DNA from 3 places in the Pseudomonas sp. NY8896 genome. Region 2 is predicted to be linked to each of the others. Evidence: riboswitches for the same ligand, from Rfam matches in the RefSeq annotation. Region 2 holds a riboswitch; each other region holds the start of a gene.

Region 1 (6,500 bases), 2.7 Mb from region 2:
GTCGGCGAGGATATACGGGCTTTCGAAGGGCGAAGCCTTCATCCAGCGGCCAGTGGCCTGGTTACCGATGATCAAGCTCAGGTTGTGGTCTTTGGAGCGGCCGTTTTCCAGGCCATCGATCCACAGCCCCAGGCTGCGGCGCAGTTGCTCGATATCGTCGGGTTCGCCGGTCAGCAGCGTCCAGCCAGGGCCTATGCCGAACTTTTCGGCATAGCGTTTGAGGGTGGCGGGGGTGTCGTTGTAGGGGTCGATGCTGATGGAATAGAGGAAGATATCCTTGCCGACACGGTCACCGAGGATTTTCTGTACCTGCCGCAGGCGGGCGGTTTCCACCGGGCAGGAATCGGAACAGCCGGTGAAGATGAAGTTGATGGCGACCACCTTGTCCCTGATCAGGTCGTCGAAGAAATGCACTTTTTCGCCGTCCTGGGTCAGCAGGGGTATGTTGGGGAAATAGCTGGCACCCCAGGGCGTGGCGGCTTCTTCAGCTACCGGTTGTGGCGGCTGCAGTGGCCAAAATGGAATGCTGGCGGCGAACAGCGCGAGTACCAGCAGGAAACGCCATGAGCCGTGCATGATGCGATCCTCGTTGCTTGGTTGAAGTGGGGCCGCACAGCGGCCCCGTTTCACGCGTCGGTTACTTGATGCTGATCGGCACCGTCACACTTTGCCCCAGGGCCGATTTCACGGTCACCGTTGCCGGCGTTGCCGGGCCCGTGCCGGTGGTGGTCACCGACAGCTTCCAGCGAGCACCGGAGGTGGCGACCGTCAGCGTGGCATTGCCCAGATTCAGCGGGCCGCTGGTAGACGCTGCAGTCACACTGATGCTGTTGCCGGTCGCCACCGAAGTCGTGCCCGCCACGTCCCAGGTGTAGCGGTTGCCACTGCGCACCTGCACCGTGGCACTGGTGACCTGGACCTGGTCGACCGCGGCTGCCGGGCTCACGGCAATGCTGACGGTGGCCGGGGTTACCGACTCGGCACCCTTGGCATCACGCGCGGTGTAATTGAAGCTGGCAGTGAACGGCGTCTCGACCGTGGCCGGTGGGGTATAGGTCACCGTGGTGCCATCCGTGCTGACGGTGCCCTGGCCAGAGTCCGGTTGGCTGAGGCCGGTCACGGTCAGCGGTACGTTGCCGTCCGGGTCGGTGTCATTGGCCAGCACGTTCAGGGTGATCGGTTTGCCAGCGGTCGTTGCAGCACTGTCGTTAGCCGCCACAGGTGGTTTGTTGGCCGGGTCGTCGTTGTCGTCATGGCCTTTGGTGCGGAAGGTCGGCAGGCCAACCGACGCCATGTATTGCACGCCATCCCACCCTGGCAGCGGTGTCGGCATCACCTGGAACTGCCCTGGGTGTTCAATGTCCCAGCGCAATAGCATCGACGAGTCTTCATGCTGGGTGTTGTGGCAGTGCTCCATGTAGGTACCGGCGAATTCGCGGAAGCGGATGGCCATTTCCACCTCTTCCGAAGAATCGGCATCCGGCCCGATACGGTATACGTCCTTGCGTGCCCATTTTTCCCATTCTGGCGGGGCCTTGCCGTCACGGCTAAGAATCACGCCTTCCTCGAAGTGCACGTGTACCGGGTGGCTCCAGCCATTACCGCCGTTCTTGATCTTCCACACTTCCAGGGTGCCGTCGCCACTGAAGCCGCCGTCGGTGGACTGGTTGGCCAGTTGCGGTGCCGCACTGATACGCCGTGGGTCCATGCTGTAGCCAAAGCCACCGTCGGTCTTGATGGTCCAGGGGGTGGTGTCGGTGCCATCGGAGCGGCCAAAGATGAACTCACGGTGGCGGGCATCCTTGATCTTGGCCAGGTCGGTAGCCGAGTTGCGATCAATGGGCAGCGGCAGCATTTTCAGGCCTGCAGCTTTGCCTGGCTTGGCTGGCTCGTAGGCCACCGGGTCCATGCTCAGGTCCTGGCCGGTGTATGGCTGCACCAACAGTTGCAGGAACTTGCCGACCGCTGGGTCGCCTTTATCCCACTGTGGGCCTTTGCTGGTCTGCTTGATCACCGCCTTGTATTTTTCCGACAGTACGTCGGCCAGCGAAATGGTGCCTTCCGGGCCCTTGCCCGTGCGGTGCTCTTCCAGGTTGACGAAGTACAGCTTGTCGCCCGCCTTGATGCCGTTCTTGGCGAAGTTGATGATGATGTCGTAGCGCTCGGCGATGCCTTGCAGCGGCAGAATGCCGTTGTTGTCCTGCAGGTTGCCGTCACCGTTGAGGTCCAGGGTGCCGTCGAACGGCACGGCGTGCTCCATGATGTTGCCGTCGTTGGCGATCATGTGGAACGGCACTCGGGCATACGATACGTTGGAGCCGGAAGGGCCTTTGAACTCGCCACTGGTGCCGGCAATTTCCCGCACCACGGCAAACTTGAAGTAGCGCGACACCGAGCCGTTGAGGATACGGAAGCGGTAGCTGCGTGCACGCACCTTGAGTTTGGGCTGGTACTGCCAGTTGACCAGGATCTGATCACCCAGGAAGCCGTCGGTGTTGAACGGGTTGAACCACAGTTGGCCGTTGGCATCCCAGGCCTTGTCGGCTATCACCAGGTTGACGTCGTAGTCACGGTTACCCCACGGCATGCCCGAACCGCTGGGGAAGCGCAGGTTGACGCCGTCCTGCAGGGCTTCGTTGCCACGGTCCAGGGCGCTGTAGTAGTTCATCATCACGGCGTTGCCTTTGTAGACGTTCTGCGCCGTGAAATCCATCATGTGGTCGTGGAACCAGTGGGTGCTCATGGTTTCACGCCAGTCGCCGCGAATCTTGATGCTGCCGTTCTGGCAGGTTTTCAGGCCCGGTGTGCCGTCGTTGACGAACAGGGTTTCGCCCGGCGAGCAGGGGAAGGCCGCACGCGGGTCCTGGGCACGGGTGTTGATGGTGTCGTAGCCGGCCAGTTGCACCGGCCAACGGTAGTCGTAGTACTGGCCGGGGAAGAAGTAGGCGTTGGCGAAACCATCGCTTTCGGCCGGGGAATGGCCGTTGTGCTCGTGGGTCGAGATGGTGTGCAGGCCAAAACCGCCGTTGGCCGACGGGTCGATCGGCAGGGCATTGTAGTGGCGCATCAGGATCGGCTGGCCGTAGCGCACCATCAGCAGCTTGGGCGGGAAGGTGCCGTCGAAGGTCCACAGCGACTTGTGGTTCTGCAGCGGGAAGTTCGGGTGGAAGCGGGTATCGATGCCCTTGGTGGTGCCCAGCGTGGTCGGGATATCGGAGGTCTGGTAGTACAGGCCACCTGGGGCGAATTCCCCGACTGTGTAGTTGTGCATTTGCCTGCGATCGCGCAGGCCAAGGTTGATGCGCGCGCCAGCCTGCGCGGTCTTGAATGCCGCCTGCGGATAAAACTCGTTCCAGCGCTGGTGCGACCAGCCTTTTCCTGGTGGACGGCCTTCGGCGGGCGAACCGACCGGGTGGCGGTTGAGGAACATCTCGATCTGTGCTTTCCACGGGTTTCGATCAAGCACGTTGGAGAACTGGGTCGGGAACGGGTACAGGCCCGGTTGCTTGAGGAAAGCTTCCAGTGCTGTGCCACTGGGGCCGCTGCGGGCCACTACGTTGGGGTCTTGAGCCGGGGCCGCGCCCAAGGTGGGCACCGGGAAGGTCAGGTCTGGCGGCGGCAGTGTCGGGTCGAGTTTTTCCGGGCCGAACTCTTCGAAAAGCAGCAGTTGCTGGGTGAAGGGTTGCGCACCGAACAACGGGCTGGGCTTGCCGTTGGTGGGGTACCTGTCCGAGGTTTGCAAGGCGGGTGGCAGCACGTTGTCGGTACGCACCGTATCGCGGTTGCCGTACACGCCATCGGTCAGCTCCAGCGAGCCTTCGTTGGCTTCTGGCAAGGTGCTCAGGTTGAGCAAGGCCGGGGTCGGGTCGTCCGGCTGGTCGGTGTAGGCCGAGGGGTCCGTCGGCGGTGGCGGGCTGTTGTCGTCCAGCGGGCTCGCCATGGCCGTGATCAGCCCAAGGCTGAGCATCAGCGCGGTGACGGAAGAGAGCTGGAATACATACCGGTTCGGGTGAATCACGGCAGGTGTTTTCATTGCCTTATGCCTCGCTCACGGCTGTATGGCTGAGGGCCATCAATGGCGTTTTGCCTGGTCTTTGGGCCTGAGCAACGGCTGTGCCAACAGGTATTTCAGTAATGCTTTGTCATACAAAACCTTGCGGCGCCTAGGGTGCGCTAAATAATGGCGCGTCAAGAATGGGCCTAAGTCCCCAAAAGCGGGTGACCCAATGCCCACTCACTGGGTGGATCGGGGCGTGACAGCCCCGACGCACTGGGGTATACCTGTTCGCCACCAAGGGGAGCCCGGCAATGGGCTGAGAAACCGCTGAACACTGCAGCGCGGTGACCCTTCGAACCTGATCCGGATCATGCCGGCGAAGGGATGGGGCTTGTAACCTGCCTTTTTGCCGGCCTCACTGCGAGGCCCAGTCCATGCCAACTGCCAAGGTCTCGCTGTCACCCTCATCAAGGACAGCAACATGACCGAACGTTTCAGCCAGTCCCTGCACCGCCAGAACGAGCCGACCTGGTCGGCAGCCGTTGGCCACCGTTTCGTGACCCAATTGTGCGACGGCAGCCTGCCGGACCCGATCATGGTCAACTACCTGGTACAGGACCACCGCTTTCTTGACAGCTTCCTGACCCTGCTGGGCGCGGCCATCGCCACCGCCGACACGTTCGAGGCCCGCCTGCGTTTCGGCCGCTTCGCCGGGATGATCTCAAGCGACGAGAACACGTACTTCCTGCGCGCCTTCGAGGCCCTGGATGTCAGCCCGGCGCAACGCAATGAACCAGCCGATACCGCGCCTACCGCAGGTTTCAAGGCGATCATGCGCGAAGCGGCAGCCACCCGGTCCTACGCAGCGGCCCTGGCGGTGCTCAACGTTGCCGAAGGCCTGTACCTGGATTGGGCGCTGAAGGCACCGAAACCGATGCCGGAAAACTTCGTCCATGCCGAGTGGATCACCCTGCACGACAACCCGGCATTCCAGGACTTCGTCGCCTTCCTGCAGGCCGAGCTGGACCGCGTCGGCCCGCAACAGGCCGCGCTGGCAAGTGACTTCTACCAGCGCACCGTGGCGTTGGAGCTGGCCTTCTTCGATGCCGTCTACCCGGAGGGCCAGTGAGCATGGATATCTTCGAGCGCCTCAAGACCGCTGCCGCGCCGCAGTGGAACCGCTACGTGGACCATGACTTCGTGCGGCAGATGGGCGAGGGCACGCTGAGCGAGCAAGCGTTCCGAACCTACCTGGTGCAGGATTACCTGTTTCTGATCCAGTTCGCCCGCGCTTGGGCGCTGGCCGCCTACAAAAGCCGCCGCCCGGCCGACATCCGTGCCGCGCAGGCCGGGCTGGCGGCGATCCTGGACGAAACCGAGTTGCATTTGCGCCTGTGCGCGCGCTGGGGGTTGACTCAGGCTGATATCGAGGCCGCACCAGAGCACCAGGCGACGGTGGCGTATACCCGTTACGTGCTGGACTGCGGCGCCGCCGGCGACCTGCTGGAGCTGCATGTGGCACTGGCACCTTGCGTGATCGGCTATGCCGAGATCGGCCGAACCTTGGCCGAACGCATCGGCGATTTGAGCAACCACCCGTACCGCGAGTGGATTGGCGAATATGCCGGGGAGGGCTACCAAGGCGTGGCGGCGGCCGCGCGCAAGCATCTGGATGAACTGGCTGCGCGAAGCATGACAGAGCAGCGGTTTGCTGAGCTGGTGGGGATTTTCGGCCAGGCGTCCAGCCTGGAAGCGGATTTCTGGCAGATGGGGTTGGACGGGGCTGCGTAGGCCGTTACGGCCGCTTTGCGCCCCCATCGCGGCACAAGGCCCTTGTAGGAGCGGCCTTGCGTCGCGATGGGCTGCGAAGCAGCCCCAGCATCGGTGATCCAACCCAATCGCTGCAGGCTCACCCCACCTCACGCACCAAGGGCCGCTCCCCCTGCAATACCCGGCCCAATCCTGGCATATCCTCCAGCAAGCTCCGCGTGTAGTCACTCGCGGGCCGCTCGAACACCTGCTCGGTCGGCCCTTGGTCCACCAGCCGCCCCTGGCGCATCACCAGCACCTGATCGCTGATGCCGCGCACCGTCGCCAGGTCGTGAGAAATGAACAGGTAGGTCAGCCCCAGCTCAGCCTGCAAACGCTGCAACAACGCCAACACCTGTGCCTGCACGGGCGCATCCAGGGCCGACAGCGGCTCATCGAGCACCAGCAGCTCCGGTTCAGCCGCCAAGGCACGAGCGATAGCCACACGCTGGCGCTGCCCACCAGACAACGCTCCAGGCCGACGCAGCAGCAACTCGGCGGGTAACCCGACCCGCTCCAGCAAACCCAGCACCCGCTGCCGATCGTCTCGTCGCGCGCCAATGGCAAAGGCGCGCATCGGCTCACTGACGATCTGCAGCAGGTTGTGCCTAGGGTCCAACGCAGCCCAGGGGTTCTGGTAGACCAGTTGCACTCGCCGCCGGTAGGCATGCAATTGGCGCCGGCTGGCGCCCAG
Region 2 (6,500 bases):
TTGGCAAGGTCGGCGGCATGCGCGGCGATCTTGTAGGTGATGATGCCGGTCTTGACGTCGTCTTTGTTCGGCAGGCCCAAATGTTCCTTGGGCGTGACGTAGCACAGCATGGCGCAACCGAACCAGCCGATCATCGCCGCACCAATACCCGAAGTGATGTGGTCGTAGCCCGGAGCAATGTCGGTGGTCAGTGGGCCGAGGGTGTAGAACGGCGCTTCGTCGCAGCACTCCAGCTGCTTGTCCATGTTCTCTTTGATCAACTGCATCGGCACGTGGCCAGGGCCTTCGATCATGCATTGCACGTCGTGCTTCCAGGCAATCTTGGTCAGTTCGCCGAGGGTTTCCAGCTCACCGAACTGCGCGGCGTCGTTGGCGTCGGCAATCGAGCCAGGGCGCAGGCCGTCGCCCAGCGAGAAGCTGACGTCGTAGGCCTTCATGATTTCGCAGATTTCGTCGAAGTGGGTGTACAGGAAGTTTTCCTTGTGATGCGCCAGGCACCACTTGGCCATGATCGAGCCCCCACGGCTGACGATACCGGTGACACGCTTGGCGGTCAGCGGCACATAACGCAGCAGCACACCGGCGTGGATAGTGAAGTAGTCCACCCCCTGCTCGGCCTGCTCGATCAGTGTGTCGCGGAACAGCTCCCAGATCAGGTCCTCGGCCACGCCGTTGACCTTTTCCAGGGCCTGATAGATCGGCACGGTGCCGATCGGCACCGGCGAGTTGCGGATGATCCACTCGCGGGTTTCGTGAATGTGCTTGCCGGTGGACAGGTCCATGACCGTGTCCGAGCCCCAGCGGATGCCCCAGGTCAGCTTGGCCACTTCTTCCTCGATCGAGGACCCCAAGGCGCTGTTGCCGATGTTGCCGTTGATCTTCACCAGGAAATTGCGGCCGATGATCATCGGCTCAACTTCCGGGTGGTTGATGTTGGCCGGAATGATCGCGCGGCCACGGGCGATTTCCTGGCGGACGAATTCGGGGGTGATTTCTTTCGGGATGTTGGCACCGAAGCTGTGGCCAGCATGCTGCTCTTTGAGCAGGCCAGCTGCGCGGGCCTCCTGCAGCTTCATGTTTTCGCGGATGGCCACGTATTCCATCTCGGCGGTGATGATGCCCCGGCGGGCATAGTGCATCTGCGAGACGTTGGCACCCGCCTTGGCACGACGCGGGTTGCGCACATGGGCGAAACGCAGCTTGGCCAGCTCGGCGTCGTTCAGGCGCTGCTGGCCGAAGTCGGAGCTCAGGCCGTCCAGGCGCTCGGTGTCACCACGGGCGTCGATCCACGCTGAACGCACGTCGGCCAGGCCTTTGCGCACGTCGATGATCACGTTGGGGTCGGTGTATGGGCCGGAGGTGTCGTACACCAGCACCGGGGCATTGGTCTCGCCACCAAAATCGGTAGGGGTGTCATCCAGGCTGATTTCACGCATGGGTACACGGATGTCCGGGCGCGAGCCTTCGACATAGACCTTGCGCGAACGCGGGAACGGTTGCACGGACTGCTGATCGACTTGTGCCGATTCGCTGAGGTTGATCGCTTTTTCTTGTTTGGTCATCACAGGCTCTCCAGACGGCTTCCTAGCAGTGGAATGTCGGGGTGAACCTGAAACGCGCGGACGCACCCTCTTTGGAGTGCAGTGCCGGGTATGGGGGTGCCTGAAGCTGCATGCAGCTGTGACAATCCCGGACCTGGCACAAGAGGCTCCCCGGGAAGGCGAGCAATCTTGTTCCCTACGCAGGCGCTAACCTGATCAGGTTCAACGGGATCCGCACCTCTGCGATCTCAGCCTTTGCTTCAAGGCACCCCGACAAGAACCTGCGCAGTCTAGACTGGAGTGGTCGGCAAAGCCAAGCGGGTAAATGCGCGGATGATGAAAGGCACACCAAGCGATTGTTGCCGGGTGCGCATGGCACTACACTGGCCCGTCGCGCGATACTCAACAGTTCAGTAATTAAATTTCGTACAAGGATTGCCTCTATGCTGCGCAAACTCTCACTGGCGATAGCCGTGTCTTGTGCGTCCAACGGAGTGGTCTGGGCAGCGGACGTGCCCCAATCAGTAAAGACCGACCTGGTCAGCGTCTATCAGGAAGCGGTCGACAACAACGCCGACCTGGCGGCGGCACGCGCCGATTACGGCGCCCGCAAAGAGGTGGTGCCCCAAGCCCGTGCCGGGTTGCTGCCAAACCTGTCGGCCGGCGCAGAAATGCTGAACACGCGCACCAAGCTGGACGAACCATCGACCACCAGCAACCGCAGCGGCAACACCTGGAGCGCCACCCTGGCTCAGCCGATCTTCCGCGCTGACCGCTGGTTCCAGCTGCAAGCGGCCGAAGCGGTCAACGAACAGGCAGCGCTGGAGCTGTCGGCGACCGAGCAGAACCTGATCCTGCAAACCGCGCAGAACTACTTCGCCGTACTTCGCGCACAGGACAACCTGGCCGCGACCAAGGCCGAGGAAGCGGCCTTCAAACGCCAGCTGGACCAGTCCAACGAACGCTTCGACGTCGGCCTTTCCGACAAGACCGACGTGCTGCAGTCCCAAGCCAGCTACGACACCGCCCGGGCCAACCGGATCATCGCCGAACGCCAGGTGCAAGACGCCTTCGAGGCCCTGGTGACCCTGACCAACCGCGAATACACCTCGATCCAGGGGGTGGTGCACACCCTGCCGGTGCAGGTGCCTACACCTAACGACGCCAAGGCCTGGGTAGAAACCGCTGGTCGCCAGAACCTCAACCTGTTGGCGACCAACTACGCGGTTTCCGCCGCCGAAGAAACCCTGCGCCAGCGCAAGGCCGGCCATGCGCCGACCCTTGACGCAGTGGCCAAGTACCAGAAAGGTGACAACGACAACTTCGGTTTCACCAACCCCGCACCAGCCCCCGTCACGCGCTACGGCGGCGATGTCGAGCAGACCAGCATCGGCCTGCAACTGAACATCCCGATCTACAGCGGCGGCCTGACCAGCTCGCAGGTGCGCGAGGCCTACCAGCGCCTGAGCCAGAGCGAGCAGCAACGCGAAAGCCTGCGCCGCCAGGTGGTGGAAAACACCCGCAACCTGCACCGCGCGGTGAACACCGATGTAGAGCAGGTACAGGCGCGCAAGCAGTCGATCATCTCCAACCAGAGTGCGCTGGAAGCCACCGAAATCGGTTACCAGGTCGGTACACGCAACATCGTCGACGTGCTCGATGCCCAGCGCCAGCTGTACACCTCGGTGCGCGACTACAACAACAGCCGCTATGACTACATTCTCGACAACCTGAGCCTGAAGCAGGCAGCCGGCACCCTGAGCCCGCAAGACCTGCAGGACCTCAAGCGTTACCTGAAAGCGGACTACAACCCGGACAAGGACTTCCTGCCACCGGACCTGGCGGCTGCCGCGGCGAAGAACTTCGAGCGCCGCCCTTGAGATAGATGTTGGCTTTTTCGCGGGCTCGCCCGCTCCCACAATTCAAATCCTGTGGGAGCGGGCAAGCCCGCGAAGAAGGCGATGCAATAATCAGCGGATAAGCGCACTCAGCCCATCGAGCAAGCGCTGCAGCGCCCCCTGATTGGCCTGCATCACCGCCCTGCCCGCCTCACCCATGCGTTGGGCATCCTGCGGCAGCTCGACCAGACGCCGCACAGCACCGGCCAGTCCATCGGTATCATCCACCTGCTGCAACGCCCCCGCCTCGCGCAGCATCGCGCTGATTTCGAGGAAGTTGAACACATGCGGCCCCATGAGCACCGGCAAGGCAAGCGCCGCAGGCTCCAACGGGTTGTGCCCGCCGGTCGCTACCAGGCTGCCACCGACGAAGGCAATGTCGGCCAAGGCATACAGGAACAGCAGTTCGCCCATGGTGTCGCCCAGCAATACCCGGGTTTGCCCATCGACCAGCGTGCCAGCAGAACGGCGCACGGTGGCGAATTGCTCGCTGCACAACGCGTGTACCGCATTGAATCGCTCGGGATGGCGCGGCACCAGGATCAGCAAGGCATCGCCATGCACCTGCAACAACTGCCGGTGCGCCTGCAAAATCAGCGCATCCTCGCCTTCATGGGTGCTGGCAGCAATCCACACTGGGCGCTGCTCGGCACCCCACTGCTCACGCAGTGCCTTTGCACGTGGTAGCAGTTGCTCATCAATCTTCAGGTCGAACTTGATCGAACCGGTGACCTGCACGCACTCAGTGCGCGCACCCAGGTCACGGAAACGCTGCGCCTCGGTTTCGGTCTGCACGGCAATCAGGCTCATTTCGGCCAGCATCGGCCGGGTCAGCTTGGCAAAGCGCCCATAACCACGGGCCGAGCGCTCGGATAACCGCGCATTGGCCAGCGCTACCGGAATCCCGCGTTTGGCGCACTGGTGGATGTGGTTGGGCCACAGCTCGGTTTCCATGATGATGCCCAGCTTCGGCCGCACATGATCGAGAAAACGCCCCGCCGCCCATGGCAGGTCGTAGGGCAGGTAGCAGTGCTGCACGCGCGGTTCGTCGGCGAACATGGCGCGAATACGCTCGGAACCGGTGGGAGTCATGCAGGTAAGGGTGATGGGCAGTTCGGGGTAGGCCTTGAGCAGGGCACGCACCATGGGCGCGGCAGCAATGCTCTCACCCACCGACACCGCATGCACCCAGATGCCGCCCTGGCGCATGGTCGGCAGCTTGAAGGCAAAGCGCTCACCGATACGCTGGCCATAGGCCGGCGCCTTGCGTGCGCGCAGGTACAGGCGCAGCGCAACCAGCGGCAGGCCCAGGTGAAACAGCAAGGTATAGAGTGTTCTGTTCATGGCGGCGAAGTTTACCCGATCGCACGCAGGTGTACTGCAAAGCGCTCGGCCAGCCACTGCGCAGCGGGCCCCAGTGGCTCATCGCGGCGCCAGGCCAGCTCCGCCACCAGCGCCGGCGGGCGCCACTCACTGTCCAGTTCGACCATGTGCGCCTGGTAGGTCGGGTACTGCACCACGTGCCGCGGCAGCCAGGCCCAGCCCAGGCCGCGCATCAGCAGTTCAGCCATGGCGTAGAAGCTGTCGGCACGCCATACCTGCGGGCTGATTGCCTCGCCGCCAGGGTAACCACTTTGCTGTGGGGTGATGAGTAATTGCCGGTGGCGCGCCAGTTGCTGGCGGGTTGCCCGGCCTTGCCCCGCGAGCGGGTGGCCGACTGCGCACACCGTGACCATTTCGACGCTGCCCAGGACGCGACGCTCCAGCGAAGACGGGATGCTTTCATGGTGGAAGAACAGCCCAAGATCGGCTCGGCGCTCAACCAGCTTGCGCGCTACATCGCCCTGGGCGCCGCTGGCCAGTTGTACCTCCAGGTACGGGAAGCGGCTGGCCAGTTCGTCGAGGCTGTCGATCACCGGTTGATAAGGCATGGCCTCATCCTGAGCAACCCGCAGCAAGGCCTCCTGCCCACGCATCAGGGCCAGGGCGCGACCATCCAGGTGTTCGCACTGGCGTAGCAGTTCGCGGGCGTCTTCCAGCAACGCGCTGCCACTTTCGGTCAGTTTTGGTTGCCGGCCGCTGCTGCGCTCGAACAACGTGACACCCAAGTCTGCTTCCAGCAGGGCGATGGCATTGCTGATGGCCGATTGGGCCTTGCGTTGTTCGCGGGCCACGGCAGAAAACGAGCGCAATTCGGCGACGCGCAAAAAAATACGCAACTGCTCCAGACTCCATTGCTCAGCCATCATCCTATCCCCATATCAGATAGGTAATGACTTTACCGCATCTGGCCAAGGTCTAGAATGCCCAACCAGTTACCGGAGGATCCCGCCATGAATGCCTACACCTACCTCGCCATTGCCATCTGCGCAGAAGTCATCGCCACCGCTTCGATGAAAGCGGTGAAGGGCCTGAGCACGCCGTTGCCACTGCTGCTGATGGTGGTGGGGTATGGCGTTGCCTTCTGGATGCTGACCTTGGTGGTGCGCAGCATTCCTGTAGGGATTGCCTATGCCATCTGGTCGGGGCTGGGGATTGTGCTGATCAGTGTGGCGGCATTGGTGATCTACGGGCAGAAGCTCGATGTGCCGGCGATGCTGGGCATGGCCATGATTGTGGGGGGCGTGGTGGTGATACAGCTGTTTTCGAAAGCGGCTGGGCACTGAGGCTGGCTTGCCGACGATAGGGCCCTCTCAGGTATAGCCTGTATACTTGCCAGCTGTCCCAGTCTTCGAGGTACCGCCATGCCATCTGCCATTTCCACTGACGTGCTGATCGTCGGCGCCGGGGTCGCAGGCCTCTGGCTCAATGCCCGCCTGCGCCGCCAGGGCTACTCGACAGTGCTGGTGGAGCGCGCCAGCCTTGGCGGCGAGCAGACCATCAAGTCGCAGGGCATCATCCACGGCGGCACCAAGTACGCCCTCCACGGTGCCCTGACCGGCGCCTCGGAAGCCATTGCCGACATGCCGCGCCGCTGGCGCGAAGCCTTGAGCGGCAGCGGCGAACTGGACCTGAGCGGCACTCGCCTGCTGTCCGATGCGCACTACCTGTGGTCGCCAGG
Region 3 (6,500 bases), 660 kb from region 2:
GCAACCACGGCAGGCTGTGTTCCTGGCGCACATGCAGGGTGGTGGTATACGGGCAGGCCAGGACCACGTCGAGTACCAGCACGCCAAGCATCTGGTCGCCCTGGGTCATACCGATACGGCGCGAGCTTTGAGTGGTGCGCATGTCAGGCAACAGACGCATCAGCCGGGCGTAGTTGGCCTCGCAGGCTGCCTGCAGCCCGACCAGGTCGACTCGATAGCGCTCACGCAGCAGGTTCACTTCCACATACCTCGTACTTCGTCACGGTTCAGCGCCAGCCATTGCAGGCCAATGATGGTCGCTGCGTTGCAGATGCGCCCGTCGCGCACCGCCTGCAAGGCATCCTCGAACGACCACACACGCACACGGATGTCTTCACCCTCTTCTTCCAGGCCATGCAGGCCGCCCGCGCCCTGGCTGCTGCAACGGCCAAGGAACAGGTGAACATATTCGTCACTACCGCCAGGCGACGGGAAGTAACGCGTCATAGGCCACAGGGCGCTGAATGTCAGGCCAGCTTCTTCCTCAGCTTCGCGGTGAGCGACTTCCTCGGGTTGCTCGTCCTTGTCGATCAGCCCGGCAACCATTTCGATCAGCCAGGGGTTATCGACCTTGTCCAGTGCACCCACACGGAACTGTTCGATCAGCACCACTTCATCGCGCAACGGGTCGTACGGCAGCACGCACACGGCATCATGGCGCACGAACAGTTCACGGCTGATCTCGCGGCCCATGCCCCCGGCAAACAACTCATGGCGCAGGCGTAGCTTGTCGAGCTTGTAAAAGCCCTGGAAGCAATTGGCCCGCTCGATGATTTCGAAGCCCTTGGGCACTGAGTTCAACGCGTCTGACATGGAAATCCTCATTACCTCGAATACTGCTTCGCGCCATCCTACTCTGCACGCCTGCCGGTTTCATCCCTTTCTGGCAACCGCTGGCGCACTCGGGACAGCAGGTCTTCACTCTGTTAGCTTAGTGGCGAACTGAAGGCCGCGCAGACGGTCAAAGGCCGACTTTTCCCTGTTCTGCAAGGATCATCATGACACTTGTCAAACTGACTTCCGTGGCCGTGCTGGCACTCGCTCTAGGCGCCTGCCAGAGCCTGTTCACGCCCAACTACCGGGCTCCGCTCGAGGTCAAGCGCGACGCCTGGGAGCATGTCAAACCCGGCTGCAGCGAGCGTGACTGCCCGCTGGTGAATATCGACATGGTCCACTTCCCGGCCCTGCCCAAGCTCGATGGCATCGTTGAAAAACGCCTGCTGCAATTGACCGAAGACAATCAGCATGGCACCGCGCCAAGCACCCTGCAGGCCTACGAACAGCAATACCTGGCCAATGCCGACAAACGTAACAGCAGCTACTTGCAGGCCAAGGTACGCGAGCAGCATGACGGGCTGGTGATCATCGAGTTGTCCAGCTACCTGGACAGCGGTGGCGCCCACGGCATGCCGGGGCGTGGCTTCATCAACTACTCGCGCAAGCTGGACAAGGTACTGACCCTGCAGGACATGTTGGTGCCGGGCCAGGAGGACACCTTCTGGAAAACCGTCGAGGAGTCACACCGCGCCTGGTTGATGAGCGTGGGCATGGACAAGGACGCCGAGTTCGTCAAAACCTGGCCGTTCAAGAAGTCGCCGCACATCGCCCTGACGTACGGCGCGGTAGTGGTCAAGTACGAGGTCTATGCCATCGCGCCCTACTCCATGGGCCACGTGGAATTGAAGATCCCCTACCCACGCCTCAATGGCGTGCTCAAGCCTGAGCTGTTTCCCGGCCGCGGCTGAGGCTTAGCAGCCCATGCAGCACACCTGCCAGCAGCAATGCTGGCAGGGTAGCGCCCAGTTCCGGTGCATTAGCGGCAATCAGGTGATAGGCCGCCACACCCGCAAACCAGGCCACCAGCGCTTGCCAGTGCAAGCCATCGATTTGCGCAGGCAGGCGACGACGACGGATCACGTAATGGTCCATCAGCACCACACCGAACAGCGGCGCGAATACCGAACCGATCAGCAACAGGAAGTTCTCATACTGGGCCAAGGGGGCCAGCAGGGCGATCAAGGTGCACAGCACGCCGATCGCAAGTGCCAGGTGCTCGACCTTCAGCGGCAGCAGCACACCGGTTGAAACTGCCGCCGAGTGGATGTCGGCGAAGGCTTTTTCCGACTCATCCAGCAGAATCAGCAGCAACGGGATACCCATGCCGGCCCCCGCCAGCGCCAGCAGCAGCGCATTGACTTCGCCACTGGCGGCGAAAGCCAGGGTGTAGGCCACGCCCAGGCTCATCAGCCAGGTGTTGCCGATGAAATAGCCCACGACCGTGCCACCGAACACATGCTTGCCGTTGCGGGCGAAACGCGAGTAGTCGGCAATCAGTGGCAACCAGGACAGCGGCATGGCGATGACGATATCAAAGCCCACCGCCAGGGACATCGAACCGTCACCCGCGCGGCTCCACAGATCAGCCAGGTCGGCCTTGGCGAACAGGTTCCAGGTGAGCCAGACGCAAGCGCCCAGCAGCAACCAGATCCCCCAGGCGCGCAGCACCTTGCGCACGAAGGCCAGTGGCCCGCTGACGGCCAGCAAGGTGGCTAGCGCACCGAAACACAGGGTCCACAGCATCGGGCTGTTCCAGGCACTCTCCTCACCGAAGGCTCGCGCGCCCAACAGGCTGGCAGCATCGCGCATGACGATGATTTCGAACGCGCCCCAGCCCACCAGTTGCAGCAGGTTGAGCAACGCCGGCAAACGCGCGCCATGGCTGCCCAGGCTGAGTTTCAACGTGCCCATGGCGGACAGGCCGGTGTCGCTGCCGATCACCCCGGCGGCGCCCAGCAACAGCACACCGACACCGGTGCCCAGGGCGATGGCCAGCACCGCGCCGGCAAGGCCCAGGCCTGGCGCCAGCATGGCACCGACTTGCAGCACCATCAGGCCGATGCCTAGGGAGAACCACAGCGAAAACAGGTCGCGGGCACCGAAGATACGCTGGTGGGTGGGGACCGGGTGGTCGGGGGAGAATTGGCTGGGTGATGTCATGGTTGGCGCTCGCCGGCAATGTTGTTGGTGTTCTTGGCAAGGACTTCGTCCTCGAATCGCGACGCAAGGCCGCTCCCACAGTGGCCGCGCAGGCCTTGAGCCTTGTGCGGTCCCTGTGGGAGCGGCCTTGTGTCGCGAAAGGGCCGCTAAGCGGCCCCAGCGTTCTTACACTTTGTGGTACAGCTGGCTGCCTTCCTGGCGGAACCGCTCGGCCTGCTCACGCATGCCTTCTTCGACCGTCACATCCACGGCCTCGATCTTGGCGGCGTACTCACGCACTTCCTGGGTGATCTTCATCGAGCAGAACTTCGGCCCGCACATCGAGCAGAAGTGCGCGACCTTGGCCGATTCCTTCGGCAGCGTCTCGTCGTGGAAGGCACGGGCCGTGTCCGGGTCAAGGCCAAGGTTGAACTGGTCTTCCCAACGGAACTCGAAACGCGCCTTCGACAGGGCGTTGTCGCGAATCTGCGCACCTGGGTGGCCCTTGGCAAGGTCGGCGGCATGCGCGGCGATCTTGTAGGTGATGATGCCGGTCTTGACGTCGTCTTTGTTCGGCAGGCCCAAATGTTCCTTGGGCGTGACGTAGCACAGCATGGCGCAACCGAACCAGCCGATCATCGCCGCACCAATACCCGAAGTGATGTGGTCGTAGCCCGGAGCAATGTCGGTGGTCAGTGGGCCGAGGGTGTAGAACGGCGCTTCGTCGCAGCACTCCAGCTGCTTGTCCATGTTCTCTTTGATCAACTGCATCGGCACGTGGCCAGGGCCTTCGATCATGCATTGCACGTCGTGCTTCCAGGCAATCTTGGTCAGTTCGCCGAGGGTTTCCAGCTCACCGAACTGCGCGGCGTCGTTGGCGTCGGCAATCGAGCCAGGGCGCAGGCCGTCGCCCAGCGAGAAGCTGACGTCGTAGGCCTTCATGATTTCGCAGATTTCGTCGAAGTGGGTGTACAGGAAGTTTTCCTTGTGATGCGCCAGGCACCACTTGGCCATGATCGAGCCCCCACGGCTGACGATACCGGTGACACGCTTGGCGGTCAGCGGCACATAACGCAGCAGCACACCGGCGTGGATAGTGAAGTAGTCCACCCCCTGCTCGGCCTGCTCGATCAGTGTGTCGCGGAACAGCTCCCAGATCAGGTCCTCGGCCACGCCGTTGACCTTTTCCAGGGCCTGATAGATCGGCACGGTGCCGATCGGCACCGGCGAGTTGCGGATGATCCACTCGCGGGTTTCGTGAATGTGCTTGCCGGTGGACAGGTCCATGACCGTGTCCGAGCCCCAGCGGATGCCCCAGGTCAGCTTGGCCACTTCTTCCTCGATCGAGGACCCCAAGGCGCTGTTGCCGATGTTGCCGTTGATCTTCACCAGGAAATTGCGGCCGATGATCATCGGCTCAACTTCCGGGTGGTTGATGTTGGCCGGAATGATCGCGCGGCCACGGGCGATTTCCTGGCGGACGAATTCGGGGGTGATTTCTTTCGGGATGTTGGCACCGAAGCTGTGGCCAGCATGCTGCTCTTTGAGCAGGCCAGCTGCGCGGGCCTCCTGCAGCTTCATGTTTTCGCGGATGGCCACGTATTCCATCTCGGCGGTGATGATGCCCCGGCGGGCATAGTGCATCTGCGAGACGTTGGCACCCGCCTTGGCACGACGCGGGTTGCGCACATGGGCGAAACGCAGCTTGGCCAGCTCGGCGTCGTTCAGGCGCTGCTGGCCGAAGTCGGAGCTCAGGCCGTCCAGGCGCTCGGTGTCACCACGGGCGTCGATCCACGCTGAACGCACGTCGGCCAGGCCTTTGCGCACGTCGATGATCACGTTGGGGTCGGTGTATGGGCCGGAGGTGTCGTACACCAGCACCGGGGCATTGGTCTCGCCACCAAAATCGGTAGGGGTGTCATCCAGGCTGATTTCACGCATGGGTACACGGATGTCCGGGCGCGAGCCTTCGACATAGACCTTGCGCGAACGCGGGAACGGTTGCACGGACTGCTGATCGACTTGTGCCGATTCGCTGAGGTTGATCGCTTTTTCTTGTTTGGTCATCACAGGCTCTCCAGACGGCTTCCTAGCAGTGGAATGTCGGGGTGAACCTGAAACGCGCGGACGCACCCTCTTTGGAGTGCAGTGCCGGGTATGGGGGTGCCTGAAGCTGCATGCAGCTGTGACAATCCCGGACCTGGCACAAGAGGCTCCCCGGGAAGGCGAGCAATCTTGTTCCCTACGCAGGCGCTAACCTGATCAGGTTCAACGGGATCCGCACCTCTGCGATCTCAGCCTTTGCTTCAAGGCACCCCGACAAGAACCTGCGCAGTCTAGACTGGAGTGGTCGGCAAAGCCAAGCGGGTAAATGCGCGGATGATGAAAGGCACACCAAGCGATTGTTGCCGGGTGCGCATGGCACTACACTGGCCCGTCGCGCGATACTCAACAGTTCAGTAATTAAATTTCGTACAAGGATTGCCTCTATGCTGCGCAAACTCTCACTGGCGATAGCCGTGTCTTGTGCGTCCAACGGAGTGGTCTGGGCAGCGGACGTGCCCCAATCAGTAAAGACCGACCTGGTCAGCGTCTATCAGGAAGCGGTCGACAACAACGCCGACCTGGCGGCGGCACGCGCCGATTACGGCGCCCGCAAAGAGGTGGTGCCCCAAGCCCGTGCCGGGTTGCTGCCAAACCTGTCGGCCGGCGCAGAAATGCTGAACACGCGCACCAAGCTGGACGAACCATCGACCACCAGCAACCGCAGCGGCAACACCTGGAGCGCCACCCTGGCTCAGCCGATCTTCCGCGCTGACCGCTGGTTCCAGCTGCAAGCGGCCGAAGCGGTCAACGAACAGGCAGCGCTGGAGCTGTCGGCGACCGAGCAGAACCTGATCCTGCAAACCGCGCAGAACTACTTCGCCGTACTTCGCGCACAGGACAACCTGGCCGCGACCAAGGCCGAGGAAGCGGCCTTCAAACGCCAGCTGGACCAGTCCAACGAACGCTTCGACGTCGGCCTTTCCGACAAGACCGACGTGCTGCAGTCCCAAGCCAGCTACGACACCGCCCGGGCCAACCGGATCATCGCCGAACGCCAGGTGCAAGACGCCTTCGAGGCCCTGGTGACCCTGACCAACCGCGAATACACCTCGATCCAGGGGGTGGTGCACACCCTGCCGGTGCAGGTGCCTACACCTAACGACGCCAAGGCCTGGGTAGAAACCGCTGGTCGCCAGAACCTCAACCTGTTGGCGACCAACTACGCGGTTTCCGCCGCCGAAGAAACCCTGCGCCAGCGCAAGGCCGGCCATGCGCCGACCCTTGACGCAGTGGCCAAGTACCAGAAAGGTGACAACGACAACTTCGGTTTCACCAACCCCGCACCAGCCCCCGTCACGCGCTACGGCGGCGATGTCGAGCAGACCAGCATCGGCCTGCAACTGAACATCCCGATCTACAGCGGCGGCCTGACCAGCTCG

What was found. A riboswitch is a leader RNA that binds a small molecule or an ion and turns the genes downstream of it on or off. The one in region 2 is predicted to bind thiamine pyrophosphate.
Region 1: another riboswitch for thiamine pyrophosphate. It lies ahead of Q9451_RS16835 (TenA family protein); the one in region 2 lies ahead of thiC (phosphomethylpyrimidine synthase ThiC).
Region 3: another riboswitch for thiamine pyrophosphate. It lies ahead of thiC (phosphomethylpyrimidine synthase ThiC); the one in region 2 lies ahead of thiC (phosphomethylpyrimidine synthase ThiC).

What each region holds. Positions count from the first base shown of each region.
Region 1 is NZ_CP132350.1:3,763,088-3,769,587, forward strand. It holds gene Q9451_RS16825 (SCO family protein) at 1-576, opposite strand, end outside; gene Q9451_RS16830 (Ig-like domain-containing protein) at 638-4,033, opposite strand; TPP riboswitch at 4,285-4,399, shown strand; gene Q9451_RS16835 (TenA family protein) at 4,479-5,126, shown strand; gene tenA (thiaminase II) at 5,129-5,788, shown strand; gene Q9451_RS16845 (ABC transporter ATP-binding protein) at 5,907-6,500, opposite strand, start outside.
Region 2 is NZ_CP132350.1:1,105,015-1,111,514, reverse strand. It holds gene thiC (phosphomethylpyrimidine synthase ThiC) at 1-1,562, opposite strand, end outside; TPP riboswitch at 1,718-1,824, opposite strand; gene Q9451_RS04905 (TolC family outer membrane protein) at 1,985-3,421, shown strand; gene waaA (lipid IV(A) 3-deoxy-D-manno-octulosonic acid transferase) at 3,512-4,783, opposite strand; gene Q9451_RS04895 (LysR family transcriptional regulator) at 4,795-5,685, opposite strand; gene Q9451_RS04890 (multidrug efflux SMR transporter) at 5,773-6,105, shown strand; gene Q9451_RS04885 (FAD-dependent oxidoreductase) at 6,184-6,500, shown strand, end outside.
Region 3 is NZ_CP132350.1:449,239-455,738, reverse strand. It holds gene Q9451_RS01975 (DUF1249 domain-containing protein) at 1-244, opposite strand, end outside; gene Q9451_RS01970 (NUDIX domain-containing protein) at 235-852, opposite strand; gene Q9451_RS01965 (RsiV family protein) at 1,038-1,784, shown strand; gene cytX (putative hydroxymethylpyrimidine transporter CytX) at 1,753-3,036, opposite strand; gene thiC (phosphomethylpyrimidine synthase ThiC) at 3,202-5,082, opposite strand; TPP riboswitch at 5,238-5,344, opposite strand; gene Q9451_RS01950 (TolC family outer membrane protein) at 5,505-6,500, shown strand, end outside.